DNA from 2 places in the Vibrio sp. 2033 genome. Region 1 is predicted to be linked to the other one. Evidence: predicted binding sites of a transcription regulator. Region 1 holds the regulator's gene; the other holds the start of a gene.
What was found. The regulator CRP, encoded in region 1, controls carbon source genes, mostly activating them, when cyclic AMP is high. The targets are predictions, from matches to a motif close to TGTGANNNNNNTCACA.

Region 1 (5,359 bases):
CTTGAACAACGTTTTCCTGATAATCCCAAAGTTGCAGTTGGTATTTCTCTTGGCGGTAACATGTTGGCGAATTATTTAGCCCAATATAAAGACCACCCTATTTTGAATGCAGCGACTATTATCTCTGCGCCTTTAGACCTAGCGGCGTGTGCAAACCGTATAGAACAAGGCTTTTCAAAAGTGTATCGCCGTTATCTGCTTTCTTCACTGAAACGTAACGCGTTACAAAAGCATCATCTACTGCATGGCGAGCTTGCGCTGTCCTACAACTCAATAAAACGTGTCACACGATTGTATGAATTCGATGATTTGATTACGGCACCATTGCATGGCTTCAAAGACGCACAAGATTATTACGACCAATGCTCTGGCTTAAGTAAACTACAGCAAATCACGCTACCCACACTGATCATCCATGCCAAAGACGATCCGTTCATGACCGACGATGTGATCCCGAAGTTTGTTCTGCCAGATAACATTGATTACCGTCTCTTTGAACACGGTGGCCATGTTGGCTTCCTAACAGGAACGGCGTTAAAACCTAAGTTTTGGTTGGAGGAAGCGCTGCCCGCGTATTACGAAAGTATCGCCGCAGATTACCTTTCTGCTGTATCCAAGCAACGAACGCAGTAAACTAGCCGCTCATCATAAAAGTTAGAGGTATTTATGATCATTCCATGGCAAGACATTGCGCCGGAAACATTGGAAAACTTAATTCGTGAATTCGTCTTACGCGAAGGAACGGATTACGGAACCGTCGAGGTTTCTTTGCAAGACAAAATTGATCAAGTTAAAGCTCAATTGGAAAAAGGTGAAGCGGTTATCGTGTTCTCTGAGCTACACGAAACCGTCGATATTCAGCATAAAACAAAATTTTAGACCCTTCACATTTTACCGTATCCCACTCGATGACAAGGTATTGTTACGTGCTATAGTGGGATATCGACCGTGCAGTAGTAACTCTACTGCACATTACAGGTAAGTAATTTTCGACAAGGTTTGTCATGTCAGCTAAACACCCAATTATTGCGGTTACTGGTTCGTCCGGTGCCGGCACGACCACTACATCTGAAGCCTTCCGTAAAATGTTCAATATGATGAACGTTAAACCCGCATGGGTTGAAGGCGATAGCTTCCATCGCTTTACTCGCCCAGAAATGGACATCGAAATTCGCAAAGCCCGCGAGCAAGGTCGACACATTAGCTACTTTGGCCCACAAGCTAATGACTTCCCGGGATTAGAAGAGTTTTTCCGTAAGTTCGGGCATGACGGTACTGGCAGCGTGCGCCGTTATCTGCACACGTTTGACGAAGCGGTTCCCTACAATCAAATGCCAGGCACGTTTACACCGTGGCAAGACTTACCCGAAAACAGCGACGTGCTGTTTTATGAAGGGTTACATGGTGGCGTGGTCGATGGCGATGTTAATGTTGCTCAACATGTGGATTTCTTAATTGGCATGGTGCCGATTGTGAACTTAGAGTGGATCCAAAAATTCGTACGTGACACTCGCGATCGCGGCCATTCGCGTGAAGCGGTGATGGACTCAATCGTGCGATCCATGGACGATTACCTCAACTATATCACTCCGCAGTTTTCTCGTACTCACATCAACTTCCAGCGCGTACCGACCGTTGATACTTCCAACCCACTTAATGCAAAAGGCATCCCTAGTTTGGATGAGAGTTTTGTGGTGATTCGCCTACGCGGTATCAAGAATGTCGACTTCCCATATCTGCTGGCCATGATTGATGGCTCATTCATGTCACGCCACAACACGATTGTCGTACCCGGCGGTAAGATGAGCTTTGCAATGGAGCTCATAGTTCGGCCTATCCTACAACAGCTCATCGAAACAGGGAAAATTGGCTAAAAACCTGCCTGCGAAGATGTTTACTTTTCATACCGTGATCATGTGCACAGTTTTGCTTACAAAATCTCAATCATGGCACGATTAAAATCAAGAAATCGTTTTCGAAAAAGGATACTATTTCTTACCGAAACACAAGAGAGCTTGCAGCATATAAAAAGTGCTCTTATTCTAGTAGGCCTAATTCAGGCTTAGCTAAAATATGGATAGCGCAAGCGTACCCTGCAGAGGAAGTGAGATATTATGGTTCTAGGTAAACCTCAAACCGACCCAACATTAGAGTGGTTTCTTTCACACTGTCATATTCATAAGTACCCTTCAAAGAGCACGCTAATTCACGCGGGCGAAAAGGCAGAAACTTTGTACTACATCGTTAAAGGTTCTGTTGCGGTTCTTATCAAAGACGAAGAAGGTAAGGAGATGATCCTTTCTTACCTAAACCAAGGAGACTTTATTGGTGAACTTGGTCTATTCGAGGAAGACCAAGAGCGCACAGCTTGGGTTCGTGCTAAATCTCCTTGTGAAGTTGCTGAAATTTCTTTCAAGAAGTTCCGTCAGCTTATCCAAGTAAACCCAGACATCCTAATGCGTCTTTCTGCGCAGATGGCTCGTCGTCTTCAAGTAACTAGCCAAAAAGTGGGTGACCTGGCGTTCCTAGACGTAACTGGTCGTATCGCTCAGACGCTTCTGAACCTTGCAAAACAACCAGACGCAATGACTCACCCAGACGGCATGCAAATCAAGATCACTCGTCAAGAAATCGGTCAAATTGTTGGCTGTTCTCGTGAGACAGTAGGTCGTATCTTGAAGATGCTAGAAGAGCAGAACCTAATCTCTGCTCACGGTAAAACCATCGTGGTTTACGGTACTCGTTAATCTCAAACTAGAGTGACACGAACAAAATTATAAAAGCCACCAATGGCAACATTGGTGGCTTTTTATTTGCTCATGACCAAATGAGATAGGGTGCAGCGAACACTAATGAGTAAGCTTAACAGGTTAACCCTAAAACTTAGCCATTCGTACTTTCAAAGATTTTGTCAGCTGAAGCGGCCACGAAACCTGGGTACAAATCACCATTTTCCATCGGATAGCGCTTAGCAAATTCATAAAACCCGCCAGGGATAATTTCAGTGCCTTCGCTAAAACGAACCGCTACTTTATCTGCCATGGTCGATGACTGCTCTAGCAACACCTCAGGAGTGCCCTTCACTTCACCACCATTTTCATTAATGGTAAACCCAGCGGTACGCAGATGATCGTTTACCTGCTTCACTTCTTCATATTCATTGAGCTGGTTAACGCTCACCGTGAAGTGGTTTGCTCCGTAACCATGCGCCGCAAGCCAAGATGCGTACTCACTTTCTTTAGCCAACGTTTGGTAATCAGCAAAGCTTAAATCCCACAAGCGTCCACCATGTAAGAATGCGCTATCGTTCAGCTTGTCAACATCGACTTGTGCCATCAAATTTTTCACAATCTCTTGTAGCTCAGGAGAGCACTCTTCAACTTTTAGCTCACTAATAAATACTTTAGGTTGCTTCGGATCTGGGTGCTCATAGTGCTTAGCAACCAGCTTTTTGCTTTCGAAAACGTAATCACCACACGCCTTGTAACCGATAGCTACAAATGGCTTAGCTAGAGTTTCAATACCAAGAGGCGCGATATTGAAGGTACGTAAAGCTATATGATCATTAATCAGAGGCTCATCTTCTTGAAGCAGCTGATGCACTTTAGCCGCCGAAGGGCAAAGACGTTGAATGTAATCTTGCCATAGCGATTCAAATAACACATCGGGCGTCATAACGACTCCTTGTTACGAGATGTAGAGTTTAAAGGTAAGCGGAAGTTGGCTGCTCGTTCACAACAAAAGTTGTCCAGAATAATGAACGAGCAACCATCAACCTGTGACGGTAAATGCCAGTCAGTCAACACGCTTTTCCGAGTCTTTGCTCACTTTTCGTGTTCTGCCAACGATCACTACAACCCATACCTAAATGATGCGCCGGCAAGGTGAGCCGCAATGCATAGTTGCGACTCTATTATTAAAACTTATAGCACTACACCTGGACTCAATGTTGCAGGCAAGACAGTTTCTTGACCTTCCATTGATGCCATTGGGTACGCACAGTAATCTGCTGCGTAGTAAGCGCTTGGGCGCAAGTTACCCGACGCCCCCGGACCACCAAATGGCGCATCACCGCTTGCACCAGTAAGCTGGCGGTTACGGTTCACGATTCCTGCACGAATGTGGTCAACGAAGTATTCCCATTCTTGGTCGTCGGTTGAAACCAAACCAGCAGATAAGCCAAAGCGCGTATCGTTTGCTAGCGCCACGGCTTTGTCTAATCCTTCGTAGCGCACCACTTGCAGAAGTGGGCCGAAGTATTCTTCATCTGGTAACTCAGCAATGTTCGTTACATCAATGATACCAGGAGAAACAAACGCCGCCTCTCCTGCTTTCGCTTCAATCAAGCTTTCACCGCCAAGAGACTGTAGATTAGCTTGTGCATCAAGAATAAACTTGGCTGCCGCGACCGAAATTTGCGGTCCCATAAATGGCGCAGGTTCTGCAAATGGTTGGTCTACGCGAATATTGCGTGTCGCTTCAACGAGTTTGGTGATAAGCGCATCGCCTTTTTCACCCAATGGCACATACAAACGACGAGCACACGTACAACGCTGCCCAGCACTGATAAACGCTGACTGGATGATGGTGTAAACCGTGGCATCCAAATCACCATATTTATCAGAGATCACCATCGGGTTATTACCACCCATTTCTAGTGCGAGCATCTTGCCTGGTTGACCCGCAAATTGACGGTGTAATACATGCCCCGTATTCGCGCTACCCGTAAACAGTACGCCATCAATGCCTTTTGCGTCAGCTAGGGCGATACCAGTTTCTTTCGCGCCTTGAACAAGGTTAATCACGCCTTTCGGCAGACCGGCTTCTTCCCATAGCTTCATCGCCAATTCACCCGTCCATGGCGTTTGCTCAGACGGTTTGAAGACTACCGTGTTACCAGCCAGTAGCGCAGGCACAATGTGACCATTTGGTAGGTGGCCTGGGAAGTTGTAAGGACCAAACACCGCCATCACGCCCAATGGGCGGTGGCGCAATACGATTTGGTTGCCTGCTGCTTCACGGCTCGCCTCACCAGTGCGGTCATGATAAGCGCGAATCGAAATGGCAATTTTACCTGCCATGGCTGCTGCTTCAGTGCGCGTTTCCCAAATCGGCTTACCGGTTTCTTTGGCAATCACTTCGGCGATTTTTTCGCTGTTCTCTTTTACTTTCTCCGCAAAAGCCAACACGATTGCCTCACGCTCTGAAAATGGACGCTTTTTCCAGTCAATAAACGCTTCACGCGCTGCAGATACCGCCTGGTTCACCTGCTCTGCCGTTGCACCTTTGCCTTGCCAGATCACTTCTTGGTTGTACGGCGACAGAGACGTAAATGCTTCACCCTGACCTTGTACCCATT
Region 2 (5,359 bases), on a different contig from region 1:
GTCGGGCATCAATGCCGAAGTGAGTGGTCGACCTAAGCACATCTACAGCATTTGGCGAAAAATGCAGAAAAAGAGTTTGGCCTTTGATGAGCTGTTTGATGTGCGAGCAGTGCGTATCATCGCAGACAAACTGCAAGATTGTTACGCGGCTTTAGGCGTAGTTCACACCAAATACAAGCATCTACCGAGCGAGTTTGATGACTACGTTGCTAACCCTAAACCAAACGGTTATCAATCGATCCATACAGTAATTCTAGGGCCAGAAGGCAAAACCATCGAGATCCAGATTCGTACCAAGCAAATGCATGAAGAGTCGGAACTGGGTGTTGCAGCGCACTGGAAATATAAAGAAGGGGCAAGCAGCCGAAGCGGTTATGATGAGAAGATCACGTGGCTGCGTAAGCTACTGGATTGGCAAGAAGAAATGTCTGACTCTGGCGAAATGCTCGATGAGCTGCGTAGCCAAGTCTTTGATGACCGTGTTTATGCCTTTACACCACGTGGTGATGTTGTCGATTTGCCAATGGGGGCAACGCCGCTAGATTTTGCCTATCACATTCACTCCGAAGTGGGACACCGTTGTATCGGTGCCAAAGTCGGAGGTCGTATTGTGCCATTCACGCATAAATTACATATGGGTGACCAAGTCGAGATTATCACTCAGAAAGAACCTAACCCATCACGTGACTGGTTAAACCCATCATTAGGCTTCGTTCATTCTGGTCGTGCGCGTGCCAAAATTAACGCCTGGTTCCGAAAACAAAGCCGTGAGAAGAACCTTGAAGCAGGTCGTGAAATCCTTGAGCATGAGTTAGCCAAAATTGGCGCAACGTTAAAAGATGCAGAGCATTACGCCCTCAAGCGGTTTAACGTCAAAACACCAGATGAATTGTATGTTGGGGTAGGTAGCGGTGATTTGCGTATCAACCAAATAATTAACCATATCAACGCGTTAGTTAACAAGCCAACGGCAGAGGAAGAAGATCAGCAAGCACTGGAAAAACTGCAAGAAGCTGAGCATAAATCACCCGCGCAAAGCCGACCGAAAAAAGACGCAGTTGTAGTAGAAGGCGTCGATAACCTAATGACACATCTAGCACGTTGCTGTCAGCCAATTCCAGGTGACGATATCTCTGGTTACATAACGCAAGGTCGTGGGATTTCAGTACACCGTAGTGACTGTGAACAGCTAGAAGAACTGCGCCATCATGCGCCAGAGCGCATCATCGATACAGTCTGGGGCAGCGGCTTTGTGGGGTCATACATCCTCACCGTGCGTGTTGAAGCGATGGAGCGAGGTGGTCTACTCAAAGACATTACGACACTGTTCGCCAACGAAAAGATCAAAGTGACCAGTATGAAGAACCGAGTCGACTACAGACGTCAACTTGCCATCATGGACTTTGACCTAGAAGTCACCAATATTGAGGTGCTTTCGCGGGTTTCGAAGCGTGTGGAACAGATCAAGGATGTCATGACGGTGAAACGCCTCGGCTAAAACTCTCGTCATAGTTATCGTTGTAGCGTTGTTGACTGCACGCACTCGCTCCATCACATGGTGAACCATGTGATGGAGTCTCGTTTGTTTGTCGCCTAGCTACAACTTCAACTATTTACAGAGTTACACTTGCGTCATATTTGGCTTTTTATCTGCGTTAGCTGCACTTATTCCGACGTGCCGGCTCAAGGGCATCACATAGTAGGCTATGCTCAGGAGTCGCGAAAATTTGTTGCCTTGTCAAAGTAACAATTACTTAGTGAAAGCTGCTGAGAAAATATAATGTAGAAGGTGAGTGGTTTTGGCTGCTCACCTTTTTCTTTAATAGAAAGGTTTAAAGGAACAAAAAATGAGTCATCCAATTGAACAGTTAGAACAAATCATGGCGAAGCTGCGTGACCCAGAAAACGGTTGCCCTTGGGACTTAAAACAAACCTTTGACACCATCGTTCCGCATACTATAGAAGAAACCTACGAAGTGGTGGACGCGATTCAAAATCGAGATTGGCCCAATCTAAAAGAAGAGCTAGGGGATTTGTTGTTTCAGGTGATTTTTTACAGTCAGCTAGCGAAAGAGCAAGAGCTGTTTGACTTTTCGGATGTCGTTGAAACCGTGAACGAAAAACTGACTCGTCGCCACCCGCATGTTTTTTCAGATGTTGAGTTTGAATCTGACGAGGAAATTAACGCGAACTGGGAAGCGGAAAAAGCAAAAGAAAAAGCCCTAGTAGGCAAAGCGGAAGAAAGTATCCTAGACTCAATACCAAACTCTTTACCGGCACTTTCTCGTGCTACAAAAATTCAGAAAAAATGTGCAAAACTTGGGTTTGATTGGGATTCACTTGGCCCGGTTGTCGATAAAGTACGAGAAGAAATTGACGAAGTCATGGAAGAGGCACTGCAAGTTCAGCCCGATGAAGAGAAAGTTGAGTTGGAGCTCGGTGATTTGCTATTTGCGACTGTCAATTTGGCTCGCCACCTTGATAAAAACCCAGAAGTCGCGCTAGGAAAAGCAAACGTAAAGTTTGCGCGACGTTTTAAACAAGTTGAAGGTAAGGTCCAGCAGTCAGGCAAAGTACTTACAGATTGTTCTTTATCAGAACTTGACCATTTTTGGGATGAAGTAAAACAAGAAGAATCGAGGCAGAGGTAAACTGGCAGAATACATAATATAAGGTCAGCTTGTTTGGTTACACGAAAACGGACTTTGGTTTGTCTTTGCTCACTTTGATTTGAAGCAAAAAATAAAAAATTACGGTGTGATAGATTTCACGTTGTGGCGGTAAGGAGCTTCTGGTATATTTATCTCCCGTCCAGAAGCACTCCATTTCCCTCATTCAACCAATTTCAGGTTAAACATGACGACAAATTACATTTTTGTTACTGGCGGGGTTGTATCCTCTCTAGGTAAAGGTATTGCAGCAGCATCTCTTGCGGCTATTCTAGAAGCTCGTGGTCTTAAAGTGACTATGATGAAGCTTGACCCTTACATCAACGTTGACCCGGGCACAATGAGCCCTACTCAGCACGGTGAAGTGTTCGTTACAGAAGATGGCGCAGAGACTGACCTTGACCTTGGTCACTACGAGCGTTTCATCCGTACCAAGATGACCAAGCGTAACAACTTCACTGCAGGTCGTGTTTATGCCGACGTACTTCGTAAAGAACGTCGTGGTGACTACCTAGGCGCAACTATTCAAGTTATCCCTCATATCACTAACGCAATCAAAGATCGCGTTATTGCAGGTTCTGAAGGCCATGATGTGGCTATCGTTGAAGTTGGCGGTACTGTTGGTGATATCGAATCACTACCATTTATGGAAGCGATTCGTCAGCTAGCTGTTGAGCTAGGCCGTGAGCGCGCAATGTTCATGCACCTAACACTTGTTCCTTACCTAGCGGCAGCGGGCGAAGTGAAAACTAAGCCGACGCAACACTCTGTAAAAGAACTTCTATCTATCGGTATTCAGCCAGATATCCTAGTTTGCCGTAGCGATCGCGTTATTCCTGCGAATGAGCGTAAAAAAATCGCACTGTTCTGTAATGTTCCAGAAAAAGCAGTAATTTCAATGAAGGATGTAGACTCTATCTACAAGATCCCTCAGTTGATTAAATCTCAAGGTCTAGATGACCTTGTGTGTGCTCGCTTTGGCATCACAGCTCCTGAAGCTGACCTTTCTGAGTGGGAACAGGTTATTTACGAAGAAGCAAATCCTACTGGTGAAGTAACCATCGGTATGGTTGGTAAATACATTGAATTACCAGATGCATACAAATCTGTGAACGAAGCGCTTAAACACGCTGGCTTGAAAAACCGTCTAAGCGTCACAATTAAGTATGTAGACTCACAAGATATCGAAACAAAAGGCGTTGAACTTCTAGAAGGTTTGGACGCGATCCTAGTACCAGGTGGCTTCGGCGATCGTGGTATTGAAGGCAAGATCCGTGCGGCTCAATATGCACGTGAAAATAACGTGCCTTACCTAGGTATTTGTTTGGGTATGCAAGTTGCACTAATCGAATACGCGCGTAACGTTGCGGGTATGGAAGGTGCACATTCAACAGAATTTAACAAAGAGACTAAGTACCCTGTGGTAGGTTTGATCACAGAGTGGGTAGACGAATCAGGTAGCGTAGAAGAGCGTACTGAAAAGTCTGACCTAGGCGGTACGATGCGTCTTGGTTCACAGTTGTGTCACCTAGAGAAAGGGACTAAAGCTCGTGAACTGTACGGTAGCGCGACGATCCATGAACGTCACCGTCACCGTTACGAAGTGAATAACGTGCTTCGTCCGCAAATCGAAAAAGCAGGCCTAAAAGTATCAGGTCTATCTGCGGACAAGAAGTTAGTGGAAATGATTGAGAACCCAGCTCACCCATGGTTTGTAGCGGCTCAGTTCCACCCAGAATTCACCTCGACTCCTCGCGATGGACATCCATTGTTTGCAGGTTTTGTTAAGGCTGCGGGCCAAAACGCACGCGGCGAATTCGAGAAGTAAAAGGATACGGGCGGCGGCGAAGGTTGTGCTGCTGCCCTTTAAGATTGACATTTATATTTGAAACGAGAGGAAACATTAATGTCTAAGATCGTTAAAGTTCTAGGTCGTGAAATCATCGACTCACGTGGTAACCCAACTGTAGAAGCTGAAGTACACCTAGAAGGCGGTTTCGTAGGTATGGCGGCAGCTCCATCTGGCGCATCTACTGGTTCTCGCGAAGCTCTTGAGCTACGTGACGGTGACAAAGCACGTTTCCTAGGTAAAGGTGTTCTTAAAGCAGTTGAAGCTGTAAACGGCCCAATCGCTGAAGCTCTAGTTGGCAAAGACGCTAAAGACCAAGCTGCAATCGACGCAGTAATGATCGAACTAGACGGCACTGAAAACAAATCTAAATTCGGTGCTAACGCTATCCTAGCTGTTTCTCTAGCAAACGCTAAAGCTGCTGCTGCTGCGAAAGGCATGCCTCTATACGAGCACATCGCTGAGCTAAACGGCACTGCAGGTCAGTTCTCTATGCCTCTACCAATGATGAACATCATCAACGGTGGCGAGCACGCAGACAACAACGTTGACATCCAAGAGTTCATGATCCAACCAGTTGGCGCTAAGACTCTTAAAGAAGGTCTACGTATCGGTGCAGAAGTATTCCACAACCTAGCTAAAGTTCTTAAGTCTAAAGGCTACAGCACTGCAGTTGGTGATGAAGGTGGTTTCGCTCCTAACCTTAAATCTAACGCTGAAGCTCTAGAAGTTATCGCAGAAGCTGTTGCAGCTGCTGGTTACGAACTAGGTAAAGACGTTACTCTAGCTATGGACTGTGCTGCATCTGAGTTCTTCGACAAAGAAGCTGGCATCTACAACA

Region 2: a site for CRP is predicted at 2,757-2,772, ahead of R7P74_RS20140 (CTP synthase). Genes of this name have one in related genera too.

The regions. Positions count from the first base shown of each region.
Region 1 covers NZ_JAWOVC010000025.1:15,031-20,389, forward strand. Annotated here, with positions in the region: gene R7P74_RS21750 (hydrolase) at 1-633, shown strand, start outside; gene R7P74_RS21755 (YheU family protein) at 667-879, shown strand; gene R7P74_RS21760 (phosphoribulokinase) at 1,005-1,874, shown strand; gene crp (cAMP-activated global transcriptional regulator CRP) at 2,115-2,747, shown strand; gene R7P74_RS21770 (DUF1338 domain-containing protein) at 2,884-3,675, opposite strand; gene astD (succinylglutamate-semialdehyde dehydrogenase) at 3,924-5,359, opposite strand, start outside.
Region 2 covers NZ_JAWOVC010000019.1:54,216-59,574, forward strand. Annotated here, with positions in the region: gene relA (GTP diphosphokinase) at 1-1,498, shown strand, start outside; gene mazG (nucleoside triphosphate pyrophosphohydrolase) at 1,848-2,651, shown strand; gene R7P74_RS20140 (CTP synthase) at 2,857-4,497, shown strand; gene eno (phosphopyruvate hydratase) at 4,576-5,359, shown strand, end outside.